2 regions of the Halomonas sp. MES3-P3E genome follow, and region 2 is predicted to be linked to the other one. Evidence: predicted binding sites of a transcription regulator. Region 2 holds the regulator's gene; the other holds the start of a gene.
The links. Region 2 encodes FNR, which switches genes on or off when oxygen is low (the NO sensors DNR and NnrR bind a similar motif). Its sites were predicted from a motif close to TTGATNTANATCAA; they were not measured.

Region 1 (15,883 bases), on a different contig from region 2:
AACAACGAGTGGAAAACGTTTGCCCAGCAGCGGGGCCTGATTGTTGTAGGCAGTGTTGATGATGCCCATCAGGCGCAGCATGCTATTGAGCTATCCAAGCAACTCGGCTGGCCGCTGCTGGCCGACATACAGAGCCAGGTTCGGTTTGACACTCACAACCTGATTCACTTTGATCTAGCGCTGCATGATGAGCGTTTCAGCGCTGAGCTCGCTAAAGCCGGGGTATTGCTGCAGTTTGGCGGCCGGTTAATCTCCAAGCGGTTAAGCCAATTTATTGCCCAGCAGCCCTGGCAGGATGTCTGGTTGGTTGATCCGCTACCCCAGCGGCTGGATCCTGACTACTGCGTTAAGCGCCGTTTGATATGCTCGCCTGCCGACTTTATCGCTGATTTGCCAACGCACTCCGAACAATCGCCTTGGCATCAGTTGGAGAGCCTTCAACGACATACCAGCCTGCTTGTGGAAGAGCGTTGTGCGGCATTCTCAGAACTGGGTGTTTGCCACCTTTTAGCACAGTTGGCAGTAGGGCAGCTGTTTATAGGCAACAGCCTGCCCGCGCGGCTAATGAATATGCTGGGTACGCATCGCCAAACGCCGCTGCGAGTATTGGCTAATCGTGGCGCGTCGGGTATCGATGGCCTGATCGCGACGGCCTATGGCTTCAGCTGCACATGCTCGGAACCCACGACTATCGTGCTGGGGGATACCAGTGCACTACATGATCTCAACAGTTTGGCGCTTTTAAAGCAGGCCTCCCAGCCCCTGGTGGTGATTATCCTCAATAACGATGGCGGCAGTATTTTCCATATGCTGCCGGTGCCTAAAGAGGGCGAATTGCTGGAGCGCTATTACCGCCAGCCCCATGGCTTGCGCTTCGAGCATGCGGCGAAGATGTTTGGGCTTAGCTACTTCGCGCCCAACTCATTGGATGACTTCTCGGCGGACTACACCCAGGCATTGCAGGCGGGCGTTACGTTGATCGAGGTGAACGTACCCCATCAGCAGGTAGCTGATGATCTCAAGGATCTGGGTGAAGAGATTCGAGGGGAGCCGCGTGAGCAGTAAACCGCAGACGCAGTCGCCCACCCTTATTATGCTGCATGGCCTGCTGGGCAACCGCCACGACTGGGCGGATGTGAGTGCTGGCTTGGATGGGGTAGATTGTCTGGCGCTGGACTTGCCAGGGCACGGCCAGAACCACCGGGTACGGGTAGCCTCGTTTGAGGCGTTTCATCACTGGCTTTGTGACACATTGATAGATCGAGGTGTTAGCCGTTACTGCCTGCTGGGCTACTCCCTGGGCGGGCGTTTGGCGCTTTACCACGCCAGCCGCCAGCCACCGGGGCTGGAAGCGCTCTGGCTGGAGAGCGCTCACCCAGGGCTGCCCGCCAGTGAGCGTTTTGCCCGAATTGCTCACGATGAACGCTGGGCAACACGCTTCGAGCAGGAGCCATTAGAGGATGTGCTTGCCGACTGGTATCAGCAGCCTGTATTCGCCGATCTTACCGAGGGCCAGCGCAGTCGGCAGATTCAGCGCCGTCTAGTGAACCGTGGGTCAGCCATCGCTAACATGCTGCGGTCAACTTCCTTGGGTCATCAGCCGTCACTATGGTCGTGGTTGGAAAATACCACGCTTCCAGTGAGCTACTTTTCGGGGCAGCGAGACATCAAGTTCCACACTCTGGCGTCTCATCTAGCAACGATGGCCCCGCGCCTGCGCCATATCACGCTGGAAGGGGGCCACAATCTTCATGCTGAGCAACCAAAGATGATCGCTCAGCCGCTCAATGCCTGGTATCGCACGCTAGGCTAATGTTTATCAGCTGATCAGCATTAACCAGGGCAGGCCGATCACCAACCAAACCACCAGGAATAGCAGTCCGAAGATCGCCCCTAGACGCCAAAAGAGTGCGCTGGGCAGGTAGCCGCTGCCGTAGTAAACCGGGCTTGGCCCTGTGCCGTAGGGCGTGAGAATGCCCATAAAGCCAAGTGTGGGCAGTAGTAGCAGGATAAACATCTGCATATCCAGCCCGGCAATGCCTGATGCCGCTGCCAGAATTACCGGTAGCAGGGCGGTGACATGTGCCGTCACGCTGGCAAAGAAGTAGTGCAATAGATAGAAGATGACCACCAGCGCCACCATCGCCATCAGCGGGTCGAAGTGGCTTATCTGTCCGCCAACCATGCCGCCAAACCAGTTAACAAACCCCACTAGGCTCAGCCCTCCCGCTAGCGCCACCAGGGTGGCAAACCATACAAAGGTATTCCAGGCTGCTCGGTTATCGAGAATATCGCTCCAGGTCACAATGCCGGTTAACAACATGCCACAGATCACTACGAGTCCTACTAATGACCCAGAGATAATGTCGCCGGCAAAAATCCATAGTAGCAGGGCAGTGACCACCATAATGACCAGCATTATTTCATGGCGGGTCAGTGCCCCCAGCTTGGTTAACTCCTCACCCGCCCAGTCGGAAATTTCATGACCCGCTTTTACTTCGGGCGCGCATAGCCAGTAGCTCAGCAGTGGCACTAGGAGCAGCAGCAGAATGCCCACTGGCGCTACCGCCATAAACCACTGCCCCCAGTTAATCTGAATGCCGGTGGCGCTTTCGGTTAGCGCGATGGCCAGTAAGTTAGGTGCAAGGGCGGTCAAAAAGAGTGAGCTGGTCACACAGGTAGAGGCTAGCGCCGTCCACATCAAAAAGCTGCCCATGCGCTTCATGCTGGGGTCGTTAGGCAGTGAATCGTAAAGCGGCGGCAGGTTGCGAATGACGGGGTAGATTGTGCCCCCGCTACGGGCGGTGTTGGAGGGCGTAAAGGGGGCCAAAATGCCATCGGCAATCATCACCGCGTAGCCAAGGGTCAAGGTGCGTTTCCCCATTGCCTTGACCAGCCAGAGCGATATCCGTCTGCCCAGGCCGGTTTTTTCGTACCCCAGGGCAAACATAAAAGCGCCGAAAATCAGCCACACAGTGGAGTTGGTAAAGCCCGAGACCGCCCACGAAAAGGCTTGGCCCGCGGCATTAAATCCTTCGGTCGCTAGTTGCTCGGGAGAGAACAGCACCCATCTGGAAAGAAGTGCCACCAGGGTAACGCCGATCAGCCCCACCACTGCGCCTGGTAATGGTTCAAGAATCAGGCCCACAACACAGCCCAGGAAAATAGCGAAGAAGTACCACGCATGAGGCGCTAGCCCCGGGGGAGTGGGTATCAGCGCGATGATAATAGTAACGGCTAGCGGTGCTAATAGTTTCCATCGCGGTGAGGATTGAGCATTGCTGTTCATGCGGCCGCTCTCTTCTATGTTTAATAGTAAACGTTTTTACAGGGGGATCTCTGCCAAGCGCAGCGGTAAGAGAAGCACAGCGTCAGAGAGCGAAGTAAATTAGAGCCAGGATGTTATGGCCCTAATATCGGCTTAACACCACCCTGGTTTGTACTTTTCTTGACGCGGGTCAATAGTTCTTTAGACCAATGCGCAATAAAAATTTTGCTGACCAGGGGTATGGTAGTTTCAATCCAGGATAGGGCCTCGAAGAGCGTCGCATTTGCGGCCTTTGAACCTAGCGAACGGAAGGGATTGTCATGCAGCAGCGAGATTTCGATATCGTTATTGTGGGTGGTGGGGGAGCAGGCTTACGCGCTGCTATTGGTGCCGCTGAACACGCTAAGGAGCACAAGACCCCTCAACGAATTGCGCTGCTGTCCAAGGTTTATCCCATGCGCTCGCATACTGTGGCTGCTGAAGGTGGCGCTGCCGCGGTTACCAGCCCCGAAGACTCGCATCAGGCACATTTTGATGACACGGTGTCAGGCGGCGATTGGCTGGTGGAACAGGGTGTGGCCGACTACTTTGTCCATCATGCTTATCAAGAACTGGTGCAGATGGAGCGATGGGGCTGCCCCTGGAGCCGAAAAGACGATGGCCAAGTGCAGGTGCGCCGCTTTGGCGGCATGAAAACGGCCCGCACCTGGTTCGCGGCTGACAAAACCGGCTTCCATATGCTCCACACGCTGTTTCAGACCTCACTCAAATATCCTGAAATCGAGCGTTTCGATGAGTACTTCGTACTCGACCTGGCCGTTCACGAGGGCGCTGTGATCGGCGTGATTGCGCTTCAAATTGCCACCGGTGAACTGACCCTGCTGCGCGCAAAGGCGGTGGTGCTCGCCACTGGTGGCGCTGGGCGCTTGTTCCGCTTCAATACCAATGCGGGCATTGTCACTGGTGACGGCATGGCGATGGCCTATCGTCACGGTGTGGCGCTGCGGGATATGGAGTTCGTCCAGTACCACCCCACCGGCCTGCCCGGTTCTGGCATTTTGATTACCGAAGCGTGCCGAGGCGAAGGTGGCATTCTGCTCAATAAGGATGGCTATCGTTACCTGCAGGATTACGGCCTGGGCCCGGAAACTCCGCTGGGCAAGCCGGAAAACAAGTACATGGAACTGGGGCCACGGGACAAACTTTCCCAGGCATTTTGGCAGGAGCAGCAGGCGGGCCGCACCGGCAAGTTTGGCGACAGCGATGTGGTCTATCTCGACCTGCGTCATTTAGGCGAAAAGACCATTCTGGAACGTCTGCCGTTTATCTGCGAGCTGGCGAAAGCCTACATCAACGTCGACCCTGTTAAAGAGCCGATTCCCATTCGCCCGGCGGTGCACTACACCATGGGCGGTATTGAAACCGATCCTAAGTGCGAAACCTCAATCGCCGGGCTCTACGCCGCCGGGGAGTGTGCTTCTGTCGGTTTGCACGGTGCCAACCGCCTGGGCTCCAACTCGTTGACAGAGCTGCTGGTGTTTGGTCGCTTAGCCGGTGAACAAGCAAGCAAGCGCGCAGCACAAACCGAGTGGGCCGATGAGCGCCTGTTGGAAGCCCAGGGCGATCGCCAACAAGCTAAACTGCTGCGGCTCTGTGATGGAACCGGGGGTGCAGAGAACTGGGTAGCACTCAAGCACGCCATGGTACAAGCCATGGAGAACGGCTGTGGGATTTACCGCACCGAAGAGGGTATGCGCCATTCGCTGGCTACCATGCGCCAGCTACGTGAGCGCTTTAATAGGGTTCGCGTTAACGATACCAGCAAGGTCTTCAATACCGAGTTGCTTGAGTGTCTTGAGCTAGAGTGTGGCCTGGATATTGCCGAAGCCTCTTGTTTGGGGGCGCTGGAGCGCCGTGAATCCCGTGGCGCCCACCAGCGCTTGGATGAAGGTATGCAGAAACGTGATGACGTTAACTACCTCAAACACAGCCAGGTGTTCTATCAAGGCGATGCTCATGCTGAGTTGCGCTGGCAGGACGTTGATGTGCGGTTTTCTGCCCCCGCTGAACGGGCTTATGGCGATGCGGGTAAGGGGAGTAAAGCATGAACACCGATCAAATCACTGCCAAGCGTGTTAGCACTAATAACATCAGTACTAAAAACATAAGTACCAAGCACATCAGCGTCAAACGCTACCTGCCGGATAATTCGACGGAGTCCTACTGGCAGGCGTACGACTTACCGGTGGATGACAGCACATCCCTGCTGGATGCCCTCAACCATATTAAAGAGCAGCTCGATAGCACCTTGAGCTACCGCTGGTCCTGCCGGATGGCGATTTGCGGCTCCTGCGGGGTCATGGTGAACGGCATTCCCAAGCTCGGCTGCAAAACCTTCCTGCGCGATTACGAGGGCGATATTCGCATTGAACCGCTGGCCCACTTCCCCGTGCAGCGGGATCTGGTGGTGGATATGGAGATATTCCTGGAGCATCTGGCGGCGGTGAAGCCCTATTTGATTGACGACAACCCGGTGAAAGCGTTTGACCCGCAAGCGCCGGAAACCTACCGCCAGACACCTGAACAACTTGAACGCTATAAGCAGTTTGCTAACTGCATAAACTGTGGGCTTTGTTACTCAGCCTGCCCGCAGTTTGGGCTGAACCCTGAGTTCCTTGGCCCAGCGGCGATAACACTGGCCCACCGCTACAACCTGGATAGCCGCGACCACGGTAAGAAGCAGCGCATGGCGGAGCTCAATCGCCATGAAGGGGTGTGGAGTTGCACGTTTGTGGGGTTCTGCTCCAAGGTCTGCCCCAAACACGTTGACCCGGCCGCGGCGGTGAATCAGGGCAAGGTTGAGGCGGCCAAACACACGCTTATCGCGCTGTTTAAAGGATAGGGGGAGGAGCATCATGGATAAATCATCAACACAACGCTTGCCGCCGCTGAAACGCACTTGGTGGCTGAAGCACGGCTTTTTTAAGCTCTATATGCTGCGTGAAGCCACGGTACTGCCGCTGCTGTTTTTCACGTTCTGCTTACTCGCCGGTATGTTTGCTCTTCTGCAAGGGGCAGAAAGCTGGCAAGGGTGGATCGCCTTTATGGGCTCTCCCATCGTATTAGTGCTTAATCTTCTCGCACTGGCCGCCAGCTTGTTTCACGCTGTCACCTTCTTTGTACTGTTTCCGCGGGTCATGCCGCTGCGCATCGCCGGGCATAGCCTGCCTGACCAAGTCATTGTTGCTGGGCAGTGGGCGGGAGTCGTAGCGGTCGCGCTACTGTTTTTCTGGCTATTGGGGAGGGCATGAACATGGAAAAAATAGCCATCAGTAAACATAAACAAGCCTTTGATGAACCGCTCTGGTGGGGGCTGTTTAGCGCGGGCGGTGTCTGCTTTGCCGTCTTCCTGCCTGCCGTTATTCTCTTTATCGCTATTCTACTGCCTCTTGGCCTGTTGCCTGCCGAGGCGCTGAGCTATGAACGGGCCTCAAAGCTGCTGTTTAGCGTACCGGGCTTTCTGTTTGTTGGGGCAGTTGTTTGCTTGCCACTATTTCATGCCGCCCACCGCCTGCGCCATGGGATGTTTGATATCAGCGTGGGCAATGACGCACTTAACAAAAAGCTGATGTACGGTGGCGCTGCGCTGCTCAGCATGGTGGCGCTGGGCTTGGTCGTCATAGGTATGCTGGGTTAAACGGCGCGCTGTCAGCATTCGTCCCAACTGATAAAAAGAGACTGACATGATTAACGGACTCACTGAAACGGAATTCTATGGCCCGGTAGAGTGGCAGGATCGCTCAGATGGCTATCAGGATATTTTGTACCACACCACTGCCGACGGCATTGCGCGCATCACCATCAACCGCCCCGAGGTGCGCAACGCCTTTCGCCCGCTAACGGTTAGCGAGATGGCCCAAGCGCTAAACCGCGCTCGCCACGACAGCACCATTGGCGCCATTCTGCTTACGGGTGCAGGCGACAAAGCGTTCTGTTCCGGCGGTGACCAGCGCATTCGCGGTGACTACGGCGGCTACCAGGATGAAGAGGGCACCCACCACCTCAACGTGCTGGATTTCCAGCGCGATATTCGCACCTGCCCCAAGCCGATTATCGCCATGGTGGCGGGCTACGCCATTGGCGGCGGTCATGTTCTGCATCTAATGTGTGATCTGACCATTGCCGCCGATAACGCTGTCTTTGGCCAAACCGGCCCTAAAGTAGGCTCCTTCGATGGCGGCTACGGCGCCTCTTATATGGCGCGCATTGTGGGCCAGAAAAAGGCCCGGGAGATCTGGTTTTTGTGCCGCCAGTACAGCGCCGTCCAAGCGCTGGAAATGGGGCTTGTTAATCACGTGGTGCCGCTGGAAGAGCTGGAAAAAGAGAGCGTGCGCTGGTGCCGGGAAATGCTACAGCATAGCCCCATGGCGCTGCGCTGCCTAAAAGCCGCGCTCAATGCCGACTGCGACGGTCAGGCCGGGCTGCAGGAGCTAGCAGGTAACGCCACCATGCTCTACTACATGACCGAAGAGGGGCAGGAAGGGCGTAACGCCTTCAACGAAAAGCGTCGCCCGGACTTCTCCCGCTACCCCCGTAACCCTTAATGCAACTGGCGCTCTACCGCTACTCTCTACCGTTCCGTCAGCCGTTGATGTTTAAAGGAGAGCGGCTGGCGAATAGAGAGGGGCTGTTAGTTTCCATTAATGGCCAGTGGGGCGAGATTGCCCCGCTACCTGGATTCTCGACTGAAACGCTGGTGGAAGCTGAAGCCGAAAGTCTGGCTTGCTTGGTTGCTTTGAGCCGAGGCGAAAAAGTCTCCCCAACGCTACCGTCAGTGCAGTTTGGGTTTGGCTGCGCCCAACGCGTTTGGCCACTCAATCTTCCAGCGCCTTTACCGCCCTACCCGCTGCTCCAGGGGGAGCCAGCAGCATTGATACAGTCTCTTTCAACCTCCCATTGGCAAGCGTCGCCACCGTCTCGGCTCAAGTTAAAGGTGGCACGCTATGCCATGGAGGAAGAACTGGCGCTGATCGAAAAGCTTGCCGCGCGGCTGCCCACTACTAAGCTGATTCTGGATGCCAATAGCGGCTGGGCGCTCACAGAAGCCCAGCGCTTCTGTGAGCGCCTACCTCTTGCGCAAATCGACTACCTGGAAGAGCCCTGCGCTGCCTTTGCTGACACCATCGCCGTGGCAGAAGCGACTGGGGTAGCCATTGCCCTGGATGAAACCCTCTCGCGCAGGGAAGAGTGGAACTATCACCCGCAGCTTAAAGCCCTGGTGATCAAACCCACGCTGATTGGCTCGCTAAGCGACTGCGAGGTACTTGTTCAGCGGGCACGGGCGGTCAATCTATGCGTGGTAGTTTCCTCCAGCTTTGAATCCGATTTAGGCCTTGGGTTGCTTGCCCGGTTGGCTAGCGAGTGGGCGCCTCATGAGCCACCGGGGCTGGATACCGGCCTCTGGCTTACCGAGCGCGTGACCACTGCCGGTGGCGGAGTGATGACAGAAAGCTTGCATTGTCTCTATAAAATGGAAAATTCAGCGTGAAAGATATTTGCCCTATTTTCTACTGGGCCAAAGAGACCCCTGAGAAAATCGCCATAGAGGCGGGTTCGGTGAAGCTTAGTTACCGAACGCTCAACCGCCGCGTAGCGTGTTTAGCACAGCAACTGGCTCGGAAAGGTTTTGTGCCAGGTGATCGGCTAGTCGTCCCTGCCAAAGGCTCGCTTGAATCCTTGCTGCTGGCGTGGGCCTGCCTGCGGATCGGGGTGATTTTCTGCCCGCTTAACCCAGCATTTCCTGTTACTCAGCAGCTTGGCCTGGCCAAGCGTTTGCGGGCTGGCCGCGTTTGCCAGACGGAAAGTGACAATGATTACGCTTCAAAGCTAACGCCGATCACTCTCGATTTCCGGGCGGAAGCTGATGCAGGTGAGCCTCCGGCGCTTGATGGTAGCCAGCTGTGTAACACCATTTTCACCTCCGGCTCCAGCGGCACGCCCAAGGCGGTGCTGCATCGTGTGGCCAATCATTTGGCCTCGGCGCGGGGATCGGCGGTGGTTATTCCGGTTGATCAAAACAGTGGCTGGCTGTTGTCGCTACCGCTGTTTCATATCGGTGGCTATGCTATTCCGTTCCGCGTTTTTATGGCCGGTGGGCGGGTGATTCTCGATGGCGATCCGCAAACGCTTCCCGCGCGCCTTGAGCAGCAATCAATCACCCATCTTTCGCTAGTGCCCACCCAGCTTTGGCGGCTGCTGAAAGCGGGCTTGACGCCTAAGAGCACTCAATTGCGCGAGCTGCTGCTGGGCGGTGCGGCCATTCCTGCGCCGCTGGTGGTGCAGATGGCATTCCTGGGGCTGACACCGAAGGTTAGCTATGGGCTATCCGAGATGGCCAGCCAAGTCTGCACTGGTATACCTACCGCGCCGGGCGTCGTCGGCAGGCCGCTGCCAGGCCGTGAGGTGAGGGTTGTTGAAGGTGAGATACAGGTGCGCGGCGAGACTCTATTCTGCGGTTATTTGAATAATGGCGAGGTTGACCCAGCGCTCAACGATCAGGGCTGGTTTGCCACCCGCGATAAGGGGCACTTCACCACGGAAGGCGCGCTAGTGGTGGAAGGGCGGCTTGATAATGGTTTTATCTCCGGCGGCGAGAATATTCAGCCAGAAGCCATTGAGCAGCGCTTGGTTGATCACCCTGGCGTTGCCCAGGCGTTAGTCGTACCGGTGCCCCACCCCGAGTGGGGCGAGCGCCCAGTGGCGTTTATCGATTGGCATGGAGAAGCCGTGACAGAACAGGCGATAAGTGCCTGGGTACGCGAGGCGCTACCCGGCTTTATGGTGCCCGATGCCTGGCTGGCCTGGCCGCCAGGAGTGGGCTTTAAACCCTCCCGCAGGCAGTTTGCTGAGCTGGCACGGGCACACGTAAATTTTACCGTTTAGCGACGCGACCTTTTAAACCTTTCTCTTTATTCGGCTTATTCAGCTAGGTCAGCGTCAGTGCCAGCGGCATCCAGCATAGCGTGGAGTAACACATTGCAACCTGCATGGACATGCTCCGGCGTCGCGCTTTCGATCTCGTTATGGCTGATGCCATCTTTGCAGGGAATAAAGATCATGGCGGCGGGGGCGACGCGACCCACAAACATCGCATCGTGGCCTGCGCCGCTGATGATATCCATATGGGAGAGCTCGAGCTTCTCTATCCCTTGGCGAACCGCATCAACACACTCTTTATTGAAGTATTCCGGGGCAAAATCCGCCGTAGGCGTTAATTCATACGCCAGGCCATGACGTTGGCAAATTTCTTCTACGGCAGCTTCGACAGCTTGGCCCATAGAGATCAGCGCTTCAGGCTCCCAGTGGCGCATATCCAGGGTCATTTTGACTTGGCCGGGAATCACGTTACGTGAACCTGGGTGTAGGGTCATACAGCCTACCGTGCCGCGCCCGTGGGGCTGGTGCTCATTGGCAATACGGTTGAGCGCCTGAGTAACTTCCGCCGCACCCATCATGGCATCCCGGCGTAGGTTCATCGGCGTAGGGCCCGCGTGGGCTTCCAGCCCGGTCAGGGTTAAATCGAACCACTTCTGGCCAAGCCCGCCGATCACCACACCAATCGTGGTGTCGGTATCTTCCAGAATCGGGCCCTGCTCAATATGTGGTTCAAAGTAGGCTTTTATCTCACTGGGCGACACGTTATCGCTACCGCGGTAGTGGATGGCGTCCAGAGCATCGCTAACCGTCACGCCATCGGCATCGGTGCGCGCCATCATGGCGTCAAATTCCAGCTCGCCGGTAAATACGCCGGAGCCCATCATGCAGGGCGGAAAGCGGCAGCCTTCTTCGTTGGTCCAGGCGACGACTTCGATAGGGGACTGAGTAGTAATGTTGTGCTGGTTAAGGGTGCGAATCACTTCCAGGCCGGAGAGTACGCCGAAGCAGCCGTCGTACTTGCCGCCGGTAGGCTGACTATCCAGGTGGCTGCCCGCCATGACGGTTTTGGCGTTAGGATCGCTGCCTTCCCTACGCGCAAAAATATTGCCGATATTATCAATCCGTATCGTGCAGCCCTCTGCGCGGCACCACTGGATAAAGAGATCCCGCCCCTGGCGCTCTAAATCGGTAAGCGCTTGGCGGTTGACGCCGCCTTTGGCGGTGGCGCCTAGCTTGGCCAACTCCATTAGCGATTCCCAAAGTCGGTCGCTGTCAGTGCGTAAGTCAGCGATAGCGATTTTCGGTTCAGTAAGCGAGTTCATATCAATTCCTTTTATTGAGCACGGACGAAGCTGGCGACTCCCCGATTTATTATTTGGCTCATTGCTAGAGTAGAGATAAAAAAGCCAGTAATACGTATAGATCCTCTAACGTGAACAAAAGAAAAGCGTAATTTTATAAACGTGTGTGGTGGCGCATGCTGAGACCATGTCTCATAGCGATGGAGCTAGACACCATGTTTGGAATAAAAAGCAAAACCAAGACACAAGCCTCGCCTTCTTCGATGGGGGATGCCCCTTCAAAAACGGTACTTAATCAGCACTACTGGATGCCGTTTAGCGCCAACCGCGATTTTCACGCCAACCCGCGTGTCATCGCCGGGGCGGAAGGGCGTTACTACATTGATGACCAGGGTCGTAAGCTGTTCGATTCGCTTTCCGGGCTATGGACCTGCGGCGCGGGACATAACCGCGAAGAGATTCAAAAAGCCGTGTCGGCGCAGTTAGGTAGCCTCGACTTTGCGCCAGGTTTTCAGCTTGGCCATCCGCTGGCGTTTAAACTGGCGGAAAAGGTTGCCAGCCTCACACCTGCCGGGCTTGACCATGTATTTTTCACTAACTCGGGTTCTGAAGCCGCCGATACCTCGGTCAAAATGGCCAAGGCCTACTGGCGGTTAAAAGGGAAGCCTGAGAAAACCCGCATGATTGGCCGCGCCAAGGGCTATCACGGGGTGAATATTGGCGGTACCAGCCTGGGCGGTATCGGTGGTAACCGGAAACACTACGGCCAGTTATTGGATGTGACGCACCTACCCCACACCCTTCAAGCGGGCCATGCGTTCACCCGTGGTCAAGCGGAAACCGGTGCCGAGCTTGCCGATGCGTTGCTCGATCAAATCGCCCTTCACGATGCCTCTACGATTGCGGCGGTGATTGTTGAGCCAATGTCTGGCTCGGCGGGTGTGATCGTACCGCCAAAAGGTTATTTGGATCGGCTGCGAGAGATCTGCACCGCTAACGATATCCTGCTGATTTTCGATGAAGTGATCACCGCCTTTGGGCGCAGCGGTGCGACCACCGGCGCGGAAGCGTTTGGCGTGACGCCGGATATCATGAACGTAGCCAAGCAGATCACTAACGGCGCCATTCCTATGGGCGCGGTCATTGCTTCCAGCGAGATATTCGACACCTTCATGAACGCTGGTGGCCCCCAACACGCTGTTGAGTTCTCCCATGGGTACACGTATAGCGCCCACCCAGTGGCGTGTGCTGCGGCGCTAGCGGCGCTTGAAATGATGGAGCGTGAAAACTTCCCCGCTCAGGTGAGCGCCATCGCGCCGACTTTTGAGCAGAAGCTGCACGCCTTGAAAGGCCGCAATCACGTTGTCGATATTCGTAACTACGGCTTGGCCGGTGCCATTCAGCTAACCCCCCGCGACGGCGACCCAACGATCCGCCCCCGCGATGCGCACATGGCGCTTTGGGAAGCAGGTTTCTACGTGCGCTACGGCGCCGACACCCTGCAGTTTGGCCCTCCCTTTGGCACTACGGAAGCTGAGCTTGAGCGTTTGTTTGATGCCGTCGCGACCACCCTGGATTCACTGGCGTAACCCTGGCCAACCCTGTTTGGAGTTTAACTATGAGTGTTGTTTCCCACCTGATTAACGGTGAGTTAGTCGAGAGTAAGCGCACGCTGGATGTCACCAATCCCTCAACGGGCAAAGTGATTCGCCAGGTTGCTGATGCGGATGCCGCCGACGTAGAGCGCGCCATTGCCGCCGCCCAGGCGGCTTTTCCCGCTTGGCGCGATACGCCACCCGCCAAGCGCGCCCAGGTGATGTACCGTTTTAAGCAGTTGCTGGAAGAGCACGCTGACCGCTTAGTACAACTGGTCAGCGAAGAGCATGGCAAAACCCCAGAAGATGCGATGGGCGAACTCAAGCGTGGCATCGAGAACGTCGAGTACGCCTGCGGCGTACCGGAACTACTCAAAGGCGAGTACTCCCACAACGTAGGGCCGGGCATTGATGCATGGTCAAACTTCCAGCCCTTAGGCGTGGTGGCAGGCATTACCCCGTTTAACTTCCCCGCCATGGTGCCGCTGTGGATGTACCCCATGGCCATTGCCTGTGGTAATACCTTTATCCTCAAGCCATCTGAGAAAGACCCGTCCGCCTCAATGGCCGTGGCCGAACTGCTTCAAGAAGCGGGGCTCCCTAAAGGCGTGATGAACGTCATTCACGGCGGTCGCGAAGCAGTGGAAACACTCTTGGATGCCAAAGCCGTTAAAGCCATTTCGTTTGTCGGCTCTACGCCAGTGGCGGAAGCGATCTACTCTCGCGGGGCCGCCGCCGGTAAGCGCGTTCAAGCGTTGGGCGGGGCGAAGAACCACGCCGTGGTGCTGCCGGATGCTGATTTGGAAAACGCCGCCAACACGCTAATGGGCGCGGCTTACGGTAGCTGCGGTGAACGCTGCATGGCGATTTCAGTGGCGGTATGTGTTGGCGATGAAACGGCCAATCGTTTGGTCGAAACCATGCTGCCCAAAATCGCTCAGCTGAAAGTGGGCCCTGGCACTGACAAAGGCCTGGATATGGGCCCGCTGGTAACGGCAGAGCACCGCGATAAAGTGCTCGGCTTCATCGAAGATGGCGTTAACGCCGGGGCAACACTGGTTGCTGATGGCCGCAGCCTGAAAGTGGCTGGCCATGAAGAGGGCTATTTTGTTGGTGGCTGCTTGTTCGATAACGTTACCGCTGAGATGCGTATTTACCAGGAAGAGATCTTCGGGCCAGTGCTGTGCATCGTACGGGTCGGCAGTTTGGACGACGCCATGCAGCTAATTAACGATCATGAATATGGTAATGGCACCTGCCTATTCACCCGTGATGGCGAAGCCGCCCGTCGCTTTACCGACGGTATTGAGGTTGGCATGGTAGGGGTGAACGTACCGCTACCCGTGCCGGTGGCCTACCACAGCTTTGGCGGCTGGAAGCGTTCGCTGTTTGGTGACCTTCACGCCTACGGCCCTGACTCAGTGCGTTTCTATACCCGCCGCAAAGCGGTTTCCCAGCGCTGGCCGTCGGTGAGCGAGGCCACTCGGGCCGAGTTCTCGTTCCCCAACAATCAAAGTTGACGTCTTAGGGTAACTAGGACATCTTCTCAGCACCGTCGCCCTGCGATGGTGCTTTTTTTGGTGCGTACTTCAGACGTATAGGGACGAGGACAGCGTGGCGAGAACCCAGGACGAAATTCGGCAAACTAACGTAAAAAAGATTCTCCAAGCGGCAGAGCAGCTGTTTGCCGAAAAAGGCTATGCAGGTGCCTCAATGGGTGAAATCGCACAACTGGCAGAGATCCCCAAATCCAATGTGCACTACTACTTCTCGACCAAAAAAGCGCTGTATCAAGATGTACTGTTAGAGCTTCTCGAAGTATGGAAACAGGATGCGCTGTGCTTTGAGCTTTACGATGATCCTCGCGTCGTGCTTTCCACCTACATTCGCGCCAAGATGACCCACTCCCGCAACCGCGCCCACGGCTCAAAAGTATGGGCCGCCGAAGTGATGCAGGGCGCCCCGATCCTTAAGGAGCGCCTGCGCGATAACCTCTATGAATGGGCCAAACTCAAAGAATCGAAAATTCGCGAGTGGGTCGAGTCGGGCCAGATCAATCCCGTCGAACCTTCCTACCTTCTATACATGATCTGGGCCTCTACCCAGCACTACGCCGATTTCGACTACCAAATCTACTTGCTCAACGACGACCAGCCGCTGGACGACTTACAGTTCGAAAAAGCCGTGCAGTCGGTTACTTCGGTGATTTTGCGGGGCATTGGGCTGACTTCGTAATGGCCGGTGAAAAAGCTAGAAAAATTGCTATTGAACCCCTTGAAAGCCTTTGAACTGCTCCTATTTTGCAGTTGATAGAGGCGCTGCTCTGTGACGTGGCGGCCTCTTTCGATCATCTGCTTAACGTAGGAGGTGTTCGCTATGTTCGACGATATTAAGCGTTTCGAAATCGGCTCGTCCCAGCAGTTGGATTGGTTTCGCCAACTGTTGGACGGCTTCTTGCCTGATGGCAGTGCGATGGATATTCGCGCAGTGCCACGGGGCAGTTTTCCGATGATCAATCTCGCTCGCAGCGATGATGCCGTGCGTGTCTATGTGTTTGCTGCGGGGCTGGCGCCCTCGGACTTGACCATTGATATCCAGGATAACGTGCTTACCCTGCGTGGCAAGCGTGAGCCCGCCATCGGTAGTAATGAGGATGGCAGCTCGCGCCCAGTGTTTCGACGTGAGCGCCCCAGCGGTGAGTTCGTGCGGGCCATTGCACTACCTGATGGCTTAGATGCTGAGCGTGCCGAAGCGCATCATGCCCATGGTGTGTTTGAGATCGT
Region 2 (15,883 bases):
ATTATTCCATGTAATCTTTGTGGTTCTCAGGAGAACTTACAAAGACAGAATATAAAAAACATGTTGGCAGGCTGGGAAAAACAAAAAGCGGGTTGTATTGAAAACATATTTAACGGTATCCAGAATGTAAGTCCAAGCCAACTAGCTGACTTAAATCTTTTCGATTTCCACAATCTCGATATCGACAGGTCTAGTAAAGTCATCTCGAACCATACTGGCAGTGTAGATGTTTCTTCGACCAATTTTATAGAAGCAATCAACCTATGATTTTGTAAAGAATACATTGGTGTATCTGGGCTGTCTTTGGTTATATTTTGATCAACTGCATTTGCTTAAAGCTTTTTTTTACAAAAAATGAATTTTTTGTATGGCTTGTGTTTGTTTTCTTTAGAAGAAAGAAAATTAAGTGACTGTATTGTAATGCTTTACTCACTCACTCACTCTTCCTCTTTTAAAAAATTTGGCATATAAGGAAAAGACAGCTATACGATGCTGGAGATTTTGCGCAATTTGCAGCGCAATGCGCCGGTCAATTTCTCACTGGTGGCGGTCAATCTGGATCAAAAACAGCCCGGTTTTCCCGAGCACGTGCTGCCTGCGTATCTGGATAAGCAGGGCGTGGAATATCACATTGTCGAGCGTGATACTTATTCGGTGGTGAAAGAAAAAACGCCAGAAGGTAAAACGACTTGTGCGCTCTGTTCACGCCTGCGCCGCGGTTCGCTGTACGGGTTTGCTGAAGAGATTGGCGCCAATAAAATCGCCCTGGGCCACCACCGCGAAGATATCCTTGAAACGCTGTTTCTCAATATGTTCTTTGGCGGCAACTTAAAAGCGATGCCGCCTAAGCTGCTTTCTGATGATGGTAAAAATATCGTCATTCGGCCGCTGGCTTACTGCAAAGAGGCGGATATTGCCGAGTTTTCACGGATGATGGAATTTCCGATTATTCCCTGCAATCTATGCGGTTCGCAGCCCAATATGCAGCGCCAGGTCGTCAAAGAGATGCTCGCTGAGTGGGACAAAAAATTCCCCGGCCGTCTGGAAAGCATGTTTAAGGCGGTAACTAATATTGCGCCTTCCCAGCTGGCGGATCGCAGCCTGTTTGATTTTGAAGGGCTAGAAGCCAAACAGGCAGAGCTATTGGCCGGGCGCATTCAGGCATTTAACGTCAGTTAACCGTTTGCTGCTCCTCTTCGGCGAGGGTGATTAAGCGCTGCATATCAAGAATATTGACCTCTCGCCCGGACACCGCCACTACGCTCTGCTGCTGAAAGCGGCTTAAAATACGGCTGACGGTTTCCACCGCTAAACCCAAATAGTTGCCGATATCGGCCCTGGGCATGGAAAGGCGGAAACTGTAGGGCGAGTAGCCACGGCGACGAAAACGATCCGAAAGTGTTATTAAAAAGCTCGCTAGCCGCTGGTCGGCAGTTTTACGTGACAGCAGGCGCATCATGCGCCGGTCATCGCGTAACTCTTTGCTCATGCTGCGATACAGTTGGCCACGCAGTTCGGGCAACTCCTCTGAGAGTGAGTCCAAGCGATCAAAGGGAATCTCGCAAACGGTGGTCGTTTCCAGGGCAATTACACTTCCTGGGTAGTGCTCCTCATCAATCCCGTCCAACCCCACTAGTTCGCTCGGGAGGTAGAAATTGGTCAGTTGTTCGCTGCCGTTTCCCTCTGATGTGACTTGTTTCAAACTGCCCGAACGTACCGCATAAACGCTGGTAAAAGTATCGCCTTGGCGAAATAGTGGCTCGCCTTTTTTCAGCGGTGCGCGACGACGAATAATGGCATCGAACTGGCCCATATCGTCTATCTCAAGGGCAAGTGGCAAGCATAGTGAGCTCAAGCTGCAGGTTTGGCAGCGAGCTTCATGGAGTAGCGAGCGTCGGCGGCTCATGGGTTCCAACATGCATAACTCCTTGAGTAGCGTCGTGAGTGGCAGGTAATCATTACGCCGTGCTGAGGTAGGCTTCTCTTAGTATGGAAGCTTCATTTCGTTAGCGATAGCTTGTTTACACAATCTTTGAGTAGTGCTTGCCTGATTGCTGCGGCAGGTGAGCATCAAACGCCATGGCTAAGTGACGAATCAGCAGCCGTCCCATGGGCGTCGCGCTAAGCTGGTCGCCGCTGCGCGTCAGCAGGCCATCTCGCTCGGCGCCCTGTAAGTGCTCAAGCGCTTGCGCAAAGTAACGCGGGGCATCAATGTTCCAGCGTTGACCGATGGCGGCCAGATCAATGCGCATATCACACATTAGTCGCTCAATAACGTCCCGGCGGATCAGGTCATCGTCACTTAAGCGCAGCCCACGTACGGTTGCCAATTGGCCTTGATCCAGCGCTGCTTCATAGCGGGCCAGATCGCTAGGGTTCTGTGCATAGACGTCATCGACGCGAGAAATCGCCGACACGCCAAGCCCGATTAAGTCGCACTGGGCGTGACTGGAGTAGCCTTGAAAGTTGCGCTGGAGCGAGCCTTCGCGCTGGGCGATCGCCAAGCTGTCATCAGGACGAGCAAAGTGATCCATGCCGATGTGCACATAACCGGCCGCGGTGAGCATCTCAATCGTGGTGCGCAGAATCGCCAGCTTCTCTTCGCTGCCCGGCAGGTCATCGATGTTAATCCGCCGCTGGGGGGCAAAGCGCTCGGGCATGTGGGCGTAGTTAAACACAGAAAGCCGTGCGGGATTTAACTCGATCACTTGGCGCAGGGTGTCTGCAAAGCTTTTTTCAGTCTGAAAGGGTAAGCCGTATATTAAATCGAGATTGAGCGAACGAAAGCCCAGCCGGTGTGCTTCATCCATCAGCGTCTCGGTGAGTACCCGTGGCTGAATACGGTTAATGGCTTTCTGCACCAGCGGGCTTAAGTCCTGCACGCCTAAACTGATGCGATTGAAACCGAGCGACTGCAGGTGGCGCAGCGTAAATACGTCCGCTTCGCGAGGGTCGATTTCAATCGCGTAATCGCGATCAGACGCGGACGAGAGACCAAAGCGCGCGTCCAGGCGATCAATCAAGTCGCCCATCTGGTTCAAGTTAAGAAACGTCGGTGTTCCGCCACCCCAGTGCAACTGCTTCACCGGTCGTGTGGTATCCAGGTGGCGAGCGGTCAGCACCATTTCACGGTCAAGCCGGGATAGGTACGGCTCGGCCAGGGCGGTGTTCTTGGTGGCGATTTTATTACACGCGCAGTAAAAGCAAATTTTGCGGCAGAAGGGGATATGCACATACAGCGAAAGAGGACGTTGGCTGGCATTGCTGCGCTCTAACGCCTGAGTCAAATCGCTCGGGGTAAATTGGTCGTGAAACGACAACGCCGTGGGGTAGGACGTATAGCGCGGGCCGCTGGTGTCGTAACGGCGCAGCAAGGCTTCATCCCATTTTTTCTGCTCCGGTGCTGCCCCGGCCATGGTTGAAGTCATCGTAGAAGAAGCCGCGAGGGCATGAACGGGCATGAAGTGACGCTCCGGCGTTAAAAGTGGCGTTAAAGCTTTGATGCCAGCCTAACGCGCGGCGCCGATATAAATATTGAGCCATGTCATGTTAATGAAGGTTGTGTGCTGTGAGTGTCCACAGCTGCCACAGCGCAAAAGCAATGATCGTCAGCGCGGCCACGCTGCGCGTTGCCGGGTGACGAATCAGGTGGCTTAACTGGCGCGCGGCAAGCCCGGTGGCCAGCAGCGCAGGTAGCGTGCCCAGTCCAAAGGCGCCCATCAATAGTGCGCCCTGGAGCGGGTCGGCAATTGCTAAGCTCCAGGCCAGCATGGAGTAGACCAGCCCACAGGGCAGCCAACCCCATATCGCCCCCAGCGCAAAGGCTTGGGGTAAATGAACTACGGGCATTAAACGTCGCCCTACCGGCTCGATAAAGCGCCATAGGCGGCGGCCTATCGCTTCAACTTTAAGCAGCCCTTTCCACCAGTTGGCGATATACAGCGCCATCAGGATCAGCATCAGCGCCGCAAACACTTGTAGCAGCATTCGCGCCGTGGCAGAGAGGGAAAATAGCGTGCCTAGTAGGGCTACCAGCGCGCCTGCGCTCATGTAGCTAGTGATGCGACCTGCGTTATAGCTGAGCAGCAAGCCACCCATACGCGCCGGATGACGCATGCTGGGGGGCACTGCAAAAGTGAGCGCGCTCATAATGCCACCACACATGCCAATGCAATGGGCGCCGCCCATCAAACCAAACACGAACGCCGCCAGCAGTGGCGGCAGGTCAAGGCCGGTTGGATTCATGGCCGGGGCTCTTGGTCGTCGGGTGAGTGTGTGTCGGAGGGGGCAGCAGGGCGGTGCTTGGTCTGCTGCCGCTGGCGTCGCTGTTCGGGGTTGAGGTCATTCTCATCTTCATCAAACAAAATGCGGTGCGCCGGGCCTTCCAAGTCGTCGAACTGATCATTTTTCACCGCCCAGAAAAATGCCCAGACGGCGAGGCCCAGCAGAATCAGTGAAAGCGGAATGAGTAGATACAGAATCGTCATGCGGTTACCGGTGTTGAAGCGCTTGGCGAAGAGGCGGGCGGCGTCGTACGCCAGCGTGACAGCCGCAGCGCGTTACCCACCACCACTAGCGAGCTGAGCGACATACCAATGGCCGCCATCCAGGGTGGCACCAGCCCCATGGCCGCCAGCGGCAGCGCCGAAAAGTTGTAGCATACTGACCAGATCATGTTCTGGCGCATGATACGCCGGGTCGCGCGGGAAATCTCGATAGCCTCAAAAATCCGCATCAGGCGTGGGCTGAGCAGCACCGCGTCGGCGCGGGTGCGGGCTAAGTCCGTCGCACCGTTCATGGCAATTGCCACATCAGCACCGGCTAACACCGGCACGTCGTTGATGCCGTCACCAATCATCACCACGGTTTCGCCAGCGGCTTGAAGCTCTTTCATCCGGGCCAGTTTGCCTTCTGGGCTGGTGCCTGCGTGCCACGTCGTTATGTTGAGTTGGTTGGCCAGGCTCTCCACAGCATCGACGGTATCACCGGAGAGCAGCTCCACGGTTAGCCCCTGGGCCTGTAGGGCTTTGATCGTGGCAGCAGCGTCATCACGAATGCCATCATGAAGACCAAACCAGGCGCGGGGTTCGCCGTTTTCGCTCAGCAGCAGCCATTGCCCCCTGGCGGGTGCCGAAATGGGTTCTCCAGTGGAAAATTCTGGTTTGCCCAGCTTCCAGCGCGCGCCGTTTAGCGTGCCCTCTAGTCCTTGACCGGTATGGCTATGAATATCTTTTGCCTGAAGCGTTGCATCCCGAAACGGACGAAAGGCGCGGGCGATAGGGTGTTCTGAGTGGGCTTCGAGCGCCGCGGCAATCGCCTGGGCACGCTCGGCGGTTAATTCGCCGAACGGTTTGGTCTGGGTCAGGTGCATCTCGCCGCGGGTGAGCGTGCCGGTTTTGTCAAAGATTACTCGGGTTACGTTGGAGAGCGTCTCCATGGCATCGGCACGGGTGATCAACACGCCGCGCTTGCGCAGTTGACCATGGCCTGCGGTCAGGGCCGCGGGGGTGGCCAGCGCCAGCGCACAAGGGCAGGTCACGACCAGCACCGAAAGTAGTACCCAGAGCATCCGCGAGGGGTCGATAAACCACCAGGCGATGGTGACGCAGGCGGTTACCACTAACAGGCGGAGCACAAATAGGTGGGCCATGCGTGCTGCCATCTGGGCCAGCCGCGGGCGGCTGGCAAAGGCGCGGTCGGTGAGATCGACAATGCCCGCCACTCGGGCATCGCGCCCGGCGTGGGTAACACGGATCACCAGCGGATTTTCCATGTTCTGGCTACCGCCGGTAATGCTGTCGCCCACCCGGCGGGTGACCGGCAGGTATTCGCCGGTCAGCATGGATTCATCCAGGCTCGATTCTCCCTCCTCAATCACGCCATCGGCAGGCACGCCGTGGCCGGGCTTGATCAGGACTCGATCATCCGGGGCGAGTTCGCTCGCGGGTAGAATGCGTTCGCTGCCGTCGCTTTCCAGCCGCGTGGCCGAGATCGGCAGCACGCCACTCAGCACATTGCCGCTATGCCCACTACGGCGCCTGGCTCGGCCTTCCACGTAGCGCCCAAACAGCAAGAAAAAGGTGAACATGGCGACCGAGTCAAAATAGACCTCGCCGACGTTAAACAGCACCGCATAGCTGCTGGCAAGATAAGCCCCACCGATCGCCAGCGATACTGGCACATCCATACCCAATACACCGGTGCGCAGGTCTCGCAGGGCATTACGAAAGAACGGCTGGGCGGAAAAAAATACTACCGGCGTTGCTAAGGCAAACGAGAGCCAGTGGAACAGCGCGTAGAAATCGTCGCTGATTTCACCGGGACCGGAGACATAAATGGGGATCGAGAACATCATCACCTGCATCATGCCTACTGCAGCGATGATCAATCGACGCACGTTCATGCGCTCTTCATGCTGCATGCGTGCTTGGGCTTGATCCGGTTCGTAAGGCTGAGCGTCGTAGCCAATTGCAGCCAGTTCGGCTAGTAGTTGCGAGAGTTTAAGCTGCTGCGGGTCCCAGCTCACGCGCAGTCGGTGGTGGGTTAAATTCACCGCGCTGGTGGTAATTCCCTCCAACGCATTCAGGCGGTGTTCAATCAGCCACGCACAGGCGGCGCAGGTAATGCCTTCAATGGCGAGGGTGGCTTTGACATTGCCCTCATCACCATCAGGGTGAACAAACTGCGCTTGCAGGCCGGGATCATCAAATACCGACCACGTGTCCGCTTTGGCGGCTTGGCGTTCATCGGGGCGTTCGGGAAGTTCGGTTCGGTAGCGGTAGTAGCTCTCTAGCCCGCCATCGACAATGGCATGAGCCACCGCTTCGCAGCCGGGGCAGCAGAGCGGGTGGGTGTGGTCATCCAGGGTAATCGTCCAGGGTGCCGCAGCGGGCACCGGGTTACCGCAGTGGTAGCAGTCAGAGGCAGGCACGGCGTTGCTCATTCGCTTTCTGGACGCCCTCCTGGCAATAGCGCGACGCTATTTTCATTAGGGAACGTCGCTTCACCCGTCAGACGCCAGTCGGCATCTTCTAGTGCGGGCTGAATCTGTAGGTACCAGCGGTAGCGCAGGTTGTCAGGGCCCTGGGTGATATAGCGGCCGTCACGGACATGCTCCAGTATGAACGATTGATCACGGTCATCCTCGGTAGGGAAGATGAGGTCCAGATAGAGCTTGTCGGGACGCGCATCGCCGCTTAAATCAACCACGATGTCGCTGGTCATCGGATCAAGACGTAGCTCGGCGCTTAAGTTCAGAGTGCGCGCCTGCTCCTGCTTGGCAAGTACCATATTAATGGCTTTGCCATGCTCGTAGTAATCCTCTTGCACTACCATGCCATCAAAACTTTTAACTGACATAACGGCAAAGGTTATGCTGAACATAATGGATGAGAGCAGAATGCCGATTAGAAACCATGGCCAAAACTGCTTGTACCAGGGGATCACCTTCTCGCTAGAGGGTAGGGATGACATCGTCGTTTATCTCCTAATATCGCCCAGGAAGCGGGCATCCCGCTCAAGGCGAATACGTTCGTCTTGCTGAGCCTGCAGTGTGAATACAATGTCGTGACTGGGTTGCTGTAGTTCGTCAGGGCTAGCGGTCACTGTAACGACTTCTAAGCGCGACTCACCCGCAGGCACGTCAATCATATTGCTATCTAAGGCTAAACTGGGCAGCCCGGAAACGCTCAGCTGGTAAGTGTGATCCTGGTCATCAAGGTTACGAATGGTCAGGGTAAACACATTACTAATCAGGCCGTCGCGGGTCGTTTGGTAAAGTTGGGTGCGCTCGCGCTCAGCGTCAAAGTTAAGTGGCATGCGGTCATTAATCGCCCAGGCAAAAGTGCCTATCATTAGCACCAATGCGGCAAAGTAGCCTAGCAGGCGAGGGCGCATGATATGGCTCTTTTTGCCCTCAAGCGCGTTTTCGGTAGTGTAGCGTATCAGCCCCCGCGGGTAGCCCATTTTGTCCATTACGCTGTCGCAGGCGTCGATGCAGGCGGCGCAGGTGATGCACTCATACTGCAGTCCGTCACGGATATCGATACCGGTAGGGCATACCTGAACGCAAAGATCGCAATTGATACAGTCGCCGTATCCTGCTTCACGGGCCTCTAGATGGCTCAGGCTTTTAGGGCGATGGCCACGGGGTTCACCACGGGACTCATCGTAGGAGACAATCAGTGTGTCACGGTCAAACATCACCGATTGAAAACGGGCATAGGGGCACATATAAATGCACACCTGTTCACGCAGCCAACCCGCGTTCAGGTAAGTGAATACCAGGAAAAAGCCCACCCAGAAGTAGGACCAGCCATGGGCTTCAAGGGTGGGGAGCTCTGTCACTAAATCACGAATTGGCGTGAAGTAACCCACAAAGGTGATGCCGGTAGCGAGCGCTATCAATAGCCAAGCAGTGTGCTTAGCAGTTTTTCGCCAAGCCTTATCCGCCGTCATCGGTTGATTGTCGAGCTTGATACGCCGATTGCGCGAGCCTTCGATGCGGTGTTCAAGCCAGATAAACAGAAAGGTCCAAACGCTTTGCGGGCAGGTATAACCACACCACACCCGGCCCGCAAAAACGGTAATAAAAAACAGCCCAAAAGCACAAATGATCAACAGCCACGATAGCAGTATGAACTCCTGCGGATAGAACGTGGCGGTAAAGATATGGAATTCGCGATTAGGCAGATCGAACAGAATGAGGGGCCGGTTGCCAACATTGATCCAGGGCAATAGGAAAAACATCAGCATTAACGCCCAGTTAGTACTGCGGCGTAGTTTCTGGAAAATACCTTTAATTTCTCGCACATAAATGTGACGCCGTTTGGCGTACATTTCCTGAGTAACCGGTTGTTGTGGAGGCGTGTGATGCCCCACCGGATTCGGCGTGACGTCTTGGGTTGGTATCTTTTCCATGGCGGTATTCCCGGCTCAGAAGGCAGGAGAGGTAGCACCCCCAGTCTCATGAAGGCGAGTGCATGGTCAATATTGTATCGGGTTGTGCATAAAGAAAGGGTGCGGTTTGAGGCCGCACCCTTTCTTGGCGAGTATGGCTGAGCAGTTAATCAGTCCGCTAAGCGCAGGCTATACACGTAGGCGGCGACCAGGTGAACACGCTCTTCACCAATATAAGCCGCTTGCGCTGGCATATGACCGTTACGGCCATTGCGTAGCGTTTGACGGATGGAGTCACCTACTTCTTGGCCGGGCGCCAAGTAGAGCCAGGTATTGTCGGTCAAGTTAGGCGCGCCGAGGGCTGTATTACCCGTGCCGCTTGGGCCGTGGCAAGCCGCACAGACTGCTGTGAAAGTGCTTTCGCCCTGTTCAGCTTGTGCCTCGTCATGCGCTTCATCAGACAGTGAGAGCACGTATTGAGACAGGTTCTCAATATTGTTTTGCCCCAGCTGCTGCCAGGAAGGCATCAGACCGTTACGGCCATTCGTCAGCGTTTGAACGATATTGTCGGGCTCTCCGCCGTACAGCCAGTCGTCGTCGGTCAGGTTGGGGAAGCCGTAACCGCCCTGAGCGTTGGAACCGTGACACACCGCGCAGTTGTTTTGGTAGATACGTTCAGCAACCTGCATCGCCTCGGGATCTTCGGCAAGCTCAGGAATGGGCACTTCCTGATACTGGGCAAAAATCGGTGTGAAACGCTCTTCGGCCTGAGCGACTTCCTCTTCCCACTGGCCCTCTTGCGACCAGCCCAGTATCCCCGCGTAGTTGCCCAAGCCGGGATAAAACACCAGGTAGCCCAGTGCAAAGACCACCGTCAAGACGAATAGCTGAAACCACCACTTTGGCAGTGGGTTGTCATACTCTTCGATGCCATCGGCGGCATGGCCCGTGGTTTCAACGTTACCGTCCGCGTCAGGCGTTTTATCGGTGCGGCGGTTGGCCAGTAGTATCCATACGCTCAGCGCGATCGTGCCCAGCGTAATGATAATGATCCAGGCGCTCCAGAAGCCGGATAGGGAGTCACCCCATAGATTGTTCATAACTTCTTATCTCCCCTGTCGTCGCGGGAATGCGCTTCGCTGTCGCGTTCACGCGAAGCGTGCTTGTCACTGGTCGGTAGCTCATCGTCGTCGGCAAAGGGCAAATTAGCCGCTTCGTCGAAATCTGGCTTGCGTCGCTTGGAGTACGCCCAGAGGGCGATGCCAATAAACGCGAAAATCAAGATTAGCGTGATGAGACCGCGAAAAGTTCCCGTATCCATAACTTAGCGAGTGCCCTCGAGCACGGTTCCCAGCTGCTGTAGGTACGCGACCAGGGCAGTGATTTCCTGAGTACCGCGAACATCGTCAGTTGCGTTGGCAATATCTTCGTCGGTGTACGGCACGCCTAGCTGGCGCAGGGTGCGCATTTTAGCGGGAGTAGCGTCACCATCGAGGGTATTTTCAAACAGCCAGGGGTAAGCCGGCATAACCGATTCAGGGACTACATCTCGGGGATTGTAGAGGTGAGCACGGTGCCAGTCGTCGCTATAGCGGCCGCCAACACGCGCCAGATCTGGCCCGGTACGCTTGGAACCCCATAGGAAGTTGTGCTCGTAAACCTGCTCACCTGCCACATTGTAGTGGCCGTAGCGCTCGGTCTCCGCGCGGAACGGACGCACCATTTGCGAGTGACAGCCCACGCAGCCCTCGCGGCGGTAGATGTCACGGCCTTCCAGCTCCAGAGCAGACAGCGGCTCCAGGCCTTCAACCGGCTCGGTGGTCTGCTTCTGGAAAAACAGCGGCACCACCTCAGCCAAGCCGCCGAAACTGATCACGACAAGGATCAACACGGCAAGCAGGCCAACGTTTTTTTCGACAATCTCGTGTTTCATTGGTCTCAACTTCCCCGGTTTAGGCAGCTTGTGGCGCTGAATGGCTGATAGCCTCACGACGTTTAACGGTCATGTACACATTGAACGCCATGATCAGCATACCGGTGACCCAGAAGAGGCCGCCGATTAAGCGAACAAAGTAGCCCGGCCCGCTGGCTTCAACGGATTCAACGAAGGTGTACATCAAGGTGCCGTCAGGGTTGATCGCACGCCACATCAGGCCCTGCAGAATACCGTTTACCCACATGGAGGCGATATACAGCACGGTACCGATCGTGGCCAGCCAGAAGTGCACGGCGATCAGGTTGACCGAGTACATTTCAGTGCGACCGAATACGCGCGGGATCAGGTGGTACATTGAGCCGATAGTGATCATCGCTACCCAGCCGAGCGCACCGGAGTGAACGTGGCCAATGGTCCAGTCCGTGTAGTGCGACAGCGCGTTGACCGTTTTAATGGCCATCATCGGGCCTTCAAACGTCGACATGCCGTAGAACGATAGGGCCACTACCAAGAAGCGCAGTGTCGGATCCGTGCGCAGCTTATGCCAGGCGCCTGACAAGGTCATCATGCCGTTGATCATGCCGCCCCAAGAGGGCGCCAACAGGATGATCGACATGATCATGCCCAGCGACTGTGCCCAGTTCGGCAGCGCCGTGTAGTGCAGGTGGTGCGGACCTGCCCACATGTAAATCATGATCAGCGCCCAGAAGTGGACGATGGAAAGACGGTAAGAGTAGATCGGTCGCTCAGCCTGCTTCGGCACGAAATAGTACATCATGCCCAGGAAGCCAGCGGTCAGGAAAAAGCCTACCGCGTTATGGCCGTACCACCACTGCACCATGGCATCCACCGCACCAGCGTAGATCGAGGTGGAGTACATTGGGGTAACCGGGATCGCCGCGTTGTTGACGATATGCAGCACTGCAACGGTTAAAATAAACGCCGCAAAGAACCAGTTCGCCACATAAATATGCGACGTGGTGCGCTTTTTAATCGTCATCAGGAACACGATGGCATAGCTGATCCAAACGACTGCAATCAATATATTGATCGGCCACTCTAGCTCAGCGTACTCCTTGGTCGTGGTGTAGCCCATGGGGAGCGACACGATCGCTGAGATAATAACGGCTTGCCAGCCCCAGAACGTAAAGGCCGCCAGCCTGTCCGAGAATAGCCGTGTCTGGCACGTTCGTTGGACAACGTAATAGGACGTTGCAAAGAGCGCTGAGCCACCAAAGGCGAAGATAACGGCGTTAGTATGTAACGGACGCAGGCGCCCGAAGCTAGTCCAAGGTAGGCCGAGGTTCAGCTGCGGCCAGACCAGTTGGGAGGCAAGGATAACGCCAAGCGCCATACCTACGATGCCCCACACAACGGTCATAATCGCGAACTGCCGAACCACCTTGTAATTGTAGGTCGGGTGTTCCAATGCTGTGCTCATTTCATGTTCCCATCGAACGCGGTTAGGGGGTAACCCGTGGCATTTTGCACGGATGCGGCCACCCGCTTGATGATGCAGGTCAAGATCCGACGAGGATTCTAGCGCAGCCGAGGCTTAAGCTGAACATGCCAATAGGTTAATCATTGAATTATTAGGAGCGGTGCATGTCACATTACGCTTTGTCTGACTATATTTCGCTAACGCCAGACGCATTAAACGAAGAGACTCATCTCGACTCAAACGGCTGTTATCTGGTGCAGGGCATGGGGCCGTTGGCGGTTCATGGTGAGGCCAAGATAGGACGCTTGCTGTTTGCCCATGGCGCTGGCGCCGGCCAGCAGTCCGCTTTCATGCGTCAATTTGTCACCTCTTTGGCTGGGCGGGGCATACAAGTTCTATGTATTGATTTCCCCTATATGCAGCAAATGCAGGAAACCGGCAAGCGACGCCCACCGCCGCCGATCGCGCAGACGCTTGCCCAGTTTGCCGAGTGGTATGCGCTACTTGATTCCCTGTTTGACGGGCCGCTGTGGGTTGGGGGGAAATCAATGGGCGGCCGCGTGGCGACGCTGTTAGCCAGTCAACAACCGTGCCCTGGTGTCGTGGTGGCCGGTTACCCGTTTCATCCCACCAAAGTGCCGGAAAAGCTTCGTTTGGAACACTGGCCGACGATTACTTGCCCCATGCTAGTGATACAAGGCGAGCGAGATCCTTTCGGTACTCAGGAGGAGGTCACAAGCTATACGCTGCCCGCTAATGCACAGCTGGCTTGGCTGAAAGATGGCGATCACGATTTCAAGCCACGGCGCTCTTCTGGGCTAACGCAAACGTTTTTGATTGACGAAGCCACCCAGGTTGCGGCATCCTTCGTCCGCGTTCACAGCCAAGGCTTGAAAGAAGAGGGCAACGCGCTAGCTTAAAAGCAGTTTTTAAGCGCAGCATGTTGACATTGAAACAACCTTCTGTAGAATGCAGCGCCACGTGACCAGCGGGTGGTTAGCTCAGTTGGGAGAGCACCAGCCTTACAAGCTGGGGGTCACTGGTTCGAACCCAGTACCACCCACCATATTTAGTAATCGCTAAAATGGTTGGAATCGTGAAGTAAAAAGTAAGATTAAGCTTTGATGTGCATAACGGACCGGTAGTTCAGTCGGTTAGAATGCCGGCCTGTCACGCCGGAGGTCGCGAGTTCGAGTCTCGTCCGGTCCGCCAACATCAAATCAGTATCTGCTTTATGAGCAAGTAGCATTAAAGTACGTTATCGCTATTCGGACCGGTAGTTCAGTCGGTTAGAATGCCGGCCTGTCACGCCGGAGGTCGCGAGTTCGAGTCTCGTCCGGTCCGCCACGATAACTGCTAAGCAAGGTTGATAAGTGCCTGTAGGACTTATTAGCAGATTGGGTGGTTAGCTCAGTTGGGAGAGCACCAGCCTTACAAGCTGGGGGTCACTGGTTCGAACCCAGTACCACCCACCATCGCCTACCATTTAAAGCGCCTCTGAACCGCTGCAAATGCTATGCATACGATGGTTGTAGTAGTAATGCGCCTTAACGTGGACCGGTAGTTCAGTCGGTTAGAATGCCGGCCTGTCACGCCGGAGGTCGCGAGTTCGAGTCTCGTCCGGTCCGCCATTAAGCGTTTAGATTGAAAATGTAATATCGGCATCAGCCGAACGAATTCCAAAAAAAGCCCGGATCATTGATCCGGGCTTTTTTATTGCGTGCAGCCCGTAGGCTGCACGCTAGCCTTAGCCGATAGCGCTGACACCCGCTTTGGCAACTTGTACGTCCTGGTCGGGTTTAACGCCGGAAATGCCCACGGCACCCACCACATGGCCATCCACTGTGATCGGCACGCCACCTGAAAGTAGACCCTGCAGCGGCGCAGAAATAAACGCTGTACGGCCGCCGTTAATCATCTCTTCAAATACCTGGGTCTCTTTACGACCTAGCGCTGCGCTGCGCGCTTTTTGCGTGGCAACATCGGCACTGAAAGGGGCGGCACCATCTAAGCGGCGCAGGCCCAATAAGTGGCCGCCGTCGTCGGTTACTGCGATAGTGACCGGCCAGTTATTGCTGTCGGCTTCTTTTTGCGCCGCGTCTAATACATTGATGACATCGGCTTGAGCGAGGATGGCTTTTGTTTGCATGGTGTAATCCTTTTTAAGGCAGGGAGTGAGTCGCCGCGCTATTAAGTAGCAGCGCGGCGGTAGGGGTTAAAGAGTAACCACTAGCGCTAGGGAAGTGCCGCATCGACGATTTCAACCCAGTGGCGCACCGGCGTACGGTTGGCGCCAGCCAAGTGGGTTTGACAGCCGATATTGGCAGTGACAATCATCTCTGGATTACCGGCCTCCAGGGCATTGAGCTTATTGTCGCGCAGTTGGGTGGCAATTTCCGGTTGAGTAATCGAGTAAGTGCCCGCCGAGCCGCAGCAGAGGTGCGCATCCTGCACCGGCGTTAACGAAAAGCCGAGCTTGGTGAGTACGCCTTCCACTGCACCGTTAAGCTTTTGCGCGTGTTGCAGCGTACAAGGGCAGTGAAATGCCAGCCGCTTGGATTCTTTAACGTTCAATGCTTCCAGGGGCTCATCGCGCAAGATTTCGACAATGTCTTTGGCCAAGGTGCTGACCTTTTGCGCTTTAACGGCGTACTCAGGATCATCCTTGAGCATATAGCCATACTCTTTAACAAAGGCGCCGCAACCGCTGGCGGTTTGAACGATGGCTTCAGCGCCTTGTTCAATGTAGGGCCACCAAGCGTCGATATTGGCGCGCATACGAGCCCGCCCATCGTCCTGGGCGTTGAGGTGAAAATCAACCGCGCCACAGCAGCCTGCTTCAGCCACCGGCGTTACACTAATGCCGAGCCGATCTAGGATCCGCGCGGTAGCCGCATTGGTATTGGGTGACAGCCCCGGCTGCACGCAGCCTTCCAGAATCAGCACTTGCCGGGTATGACGGTGCGCATCAGGGCGTACGCCTGCATCTATCGGTTCAGCGGGCATTTTATTGCGTAGCTTGCTAGGCACCAGCGGCTTAAAGGTTTGACCCAGCTTTAGCAGCGCCTGAAAGCGTTTAGGTTCGACCATCATCTTACGCAGCGCATAGCGCTGAGCCCGCTCGCCAGCAGGGCGGGGCACCCGGCGCTCAATTTCGGCACGGCCAATGTTGAGCAGCTTGTGGTACTCCACGCCTGAAGGGCAGGTGGTTTCACAGTTAAGGCAGGTCAGGCAGCGGTCAAGGTGCAGGCGAGTCTCTTCGGTGACCTGGTCGTCATCGTCGCGGCTCTCAAGCAGCTCCTTCATTAGATAGATGCGTCCGCGGGGGCCGTCACGCTCATCGCCCAACAGCTGGTAGGTGGGGCAGGTGGCGTTACAGAAACCGCAGTGAACGCAGGTGCGCAAAATGCTATCTGCTTCCTGAATGTGCGGCTTCTGACGGTCGGCATCGGTAAATTGCGTCTGCATGTCAGCTCTCCTGATTAAAACGCCGCATAAAGACGACCGGGATTGAATATGCCATGGGCATCCAGCTCCGCCTTTAAGTTACGATGATATTTTTCCACCACCGCATTCAGCGGTGTGAAAGGCTCAACGGCGCCGCCCTG

Region 1: the regulator FNR is predicted to act here: its motif matches at 3,449-3,462, upstream of frdA (fumarate reductase (quinol) flavoprotein subunit).

The regions. Positions count from the first base shown of each region.
Region 1 is NZ_PJBT01000193.1:133,693-149,575, reverse strand. Features, by position in the region: gene menD (2-succinyl-5-enolpyruvyl-6-hydroxy-3-cyclohexene-1-carboxylic-acid synthase) at 1-1,065, shown strand, start outside; gene menH (2-succinyl-6-hydroxy-2,4-cyclohexadiene-1-carboxylate synthase) at 1,055-1,813, shown strand; gene CXF87_RS21370 (anion permease) at 1,820-3,289, opposite strand; gene frdA (fumarate reductase (quinol) flavoprotein subunit) at 3,589-5,376, shown strand; gene CXF87_RS21360 (succinate dehydrogenase/fumarate reductase iron-sulfur subunit) at 5,373-6,170, shown strand; gene CXF87_RS21355 (fumarate reductase subunit C) at 6,184-6,579, shown strand; gene frdD (fumarate reductase subunit FrdD) at 6,582-6,965, shown strand; gene menB (1,4-dihydroxy-2-naphthoyl-CoA synthase) at 7,012-7,872, shown strand; gene menC (o-succinylbenzoate synthase) at 7,872-8,816, shown strand; gene CXF87_RS21335 (AMP-binding protein) at 8,813-10,210, shown strand; gene CXF87_RS21330 (Zn-dependent hydrolase) at 10,246-11,526, opposite strand; gene CXF87_RS21325 (aminotransferase class III-fold pyridoxal phosphate-dependent enzyme) at 11,721-13,094, shown strand; gene CXF87_RS21320 (CoA-acylating methylmalonate-semialdehyde dehydrogenase) at 13,124-14,620, shown strand; gene CXF87_RS21315 (TetR/AcrR family transcriptional regulator) at 14,715-15,335, shown strand; gene CXF87_RS21310 (Hsp20/alpha crystallin family protein) at 15,477-15,883, shown strand, end outside.
Region 2 is NZ_PJBT01000187.1:114,467-130,349, reverse strand. Features, by position in the region: gene ttcA (tRNA 2-thiocytidine(32) synthetase TtcA) at 1-267, shown strand, start outside; partial or broken gene ttcA (tRNA 2-thiocytidine(32) synthetase TtcA) at 472-1,179, shown strand; gene fnr (fumarate/nitrate reduction transcriptional regulator Fnr) at 1,172-1,918, opposite strand; gene hemN (oxygen-independent coproporphyrinogen III oxidase) at 2,022-3,461, opposite strand; gene CXF87_RS17310 (sulfite exporter TauE/SafE family protein) at 3,550-4,245, opposite strand; gene ccoS (cbb3-type cytochrome oxidase assembly protein CcoS) at 4,242-4,487, opposite strand; gene CXF87_RS17300 (heavy metal translocating P-type ATPase) at 4,484-6,943, opposite strand; gene CXF87_RS17295 (FixH family protein) at 6,940-7,473, opposite strand; gene ccoG (cytochrome c oxidase accessory protein CcoG) at 7,480-8,919, opposite strand; gene ccoP (cytochrome-c oxidase, cbb3-type subunit III) at 9,069-9,998, opposite strand; gene CXF87_RS17280 (CcoQ/FixQ family Cbb3-type cytochrome c oxidase assembly chaperone) at 9,995-10,219, opposite strand; gene ccoO (cytochrome-c oxidase, cbb3-type subunit II) at 10,223-10,831, opposite strand; gene ccoN (cytochrome-c oxidase, cbb3-type subunit I) at 10,851-12,275, opposite strand; gene CXF87_RS17265 (alpha/beta fold hydrolase) at 12,440-13,195, shown strand; tRNA gene CXF87_RS17260 (tRNA-Val) at 13,266-13,341, shown strand; tRNA gene CXF87_RS17255 (tRNA-Asp) at 13,411-13,487, shown strand; tRNA gene CXF87_RS17250 (tRNA-Asp) at 13,546-13,622, shown strand; tRNA gene CXF87_RS17245 (tRNA-Val) at 13,675-13,750, shown strand; tRNA gene CXF87_RS17240 (tRNA-Asp) at 13,830-13,906, shown strand; gene CXF87_RS17235 (heme-binding protein) at 14,023-14,424, opposite strand; gene glcF (glycolate oxidase subunit GlcF) at 14,511-15,743, opposite strand; gene glcE (glycolate oxidase subunit GlcE) at 15,758-15,883, opposite strand, start outside.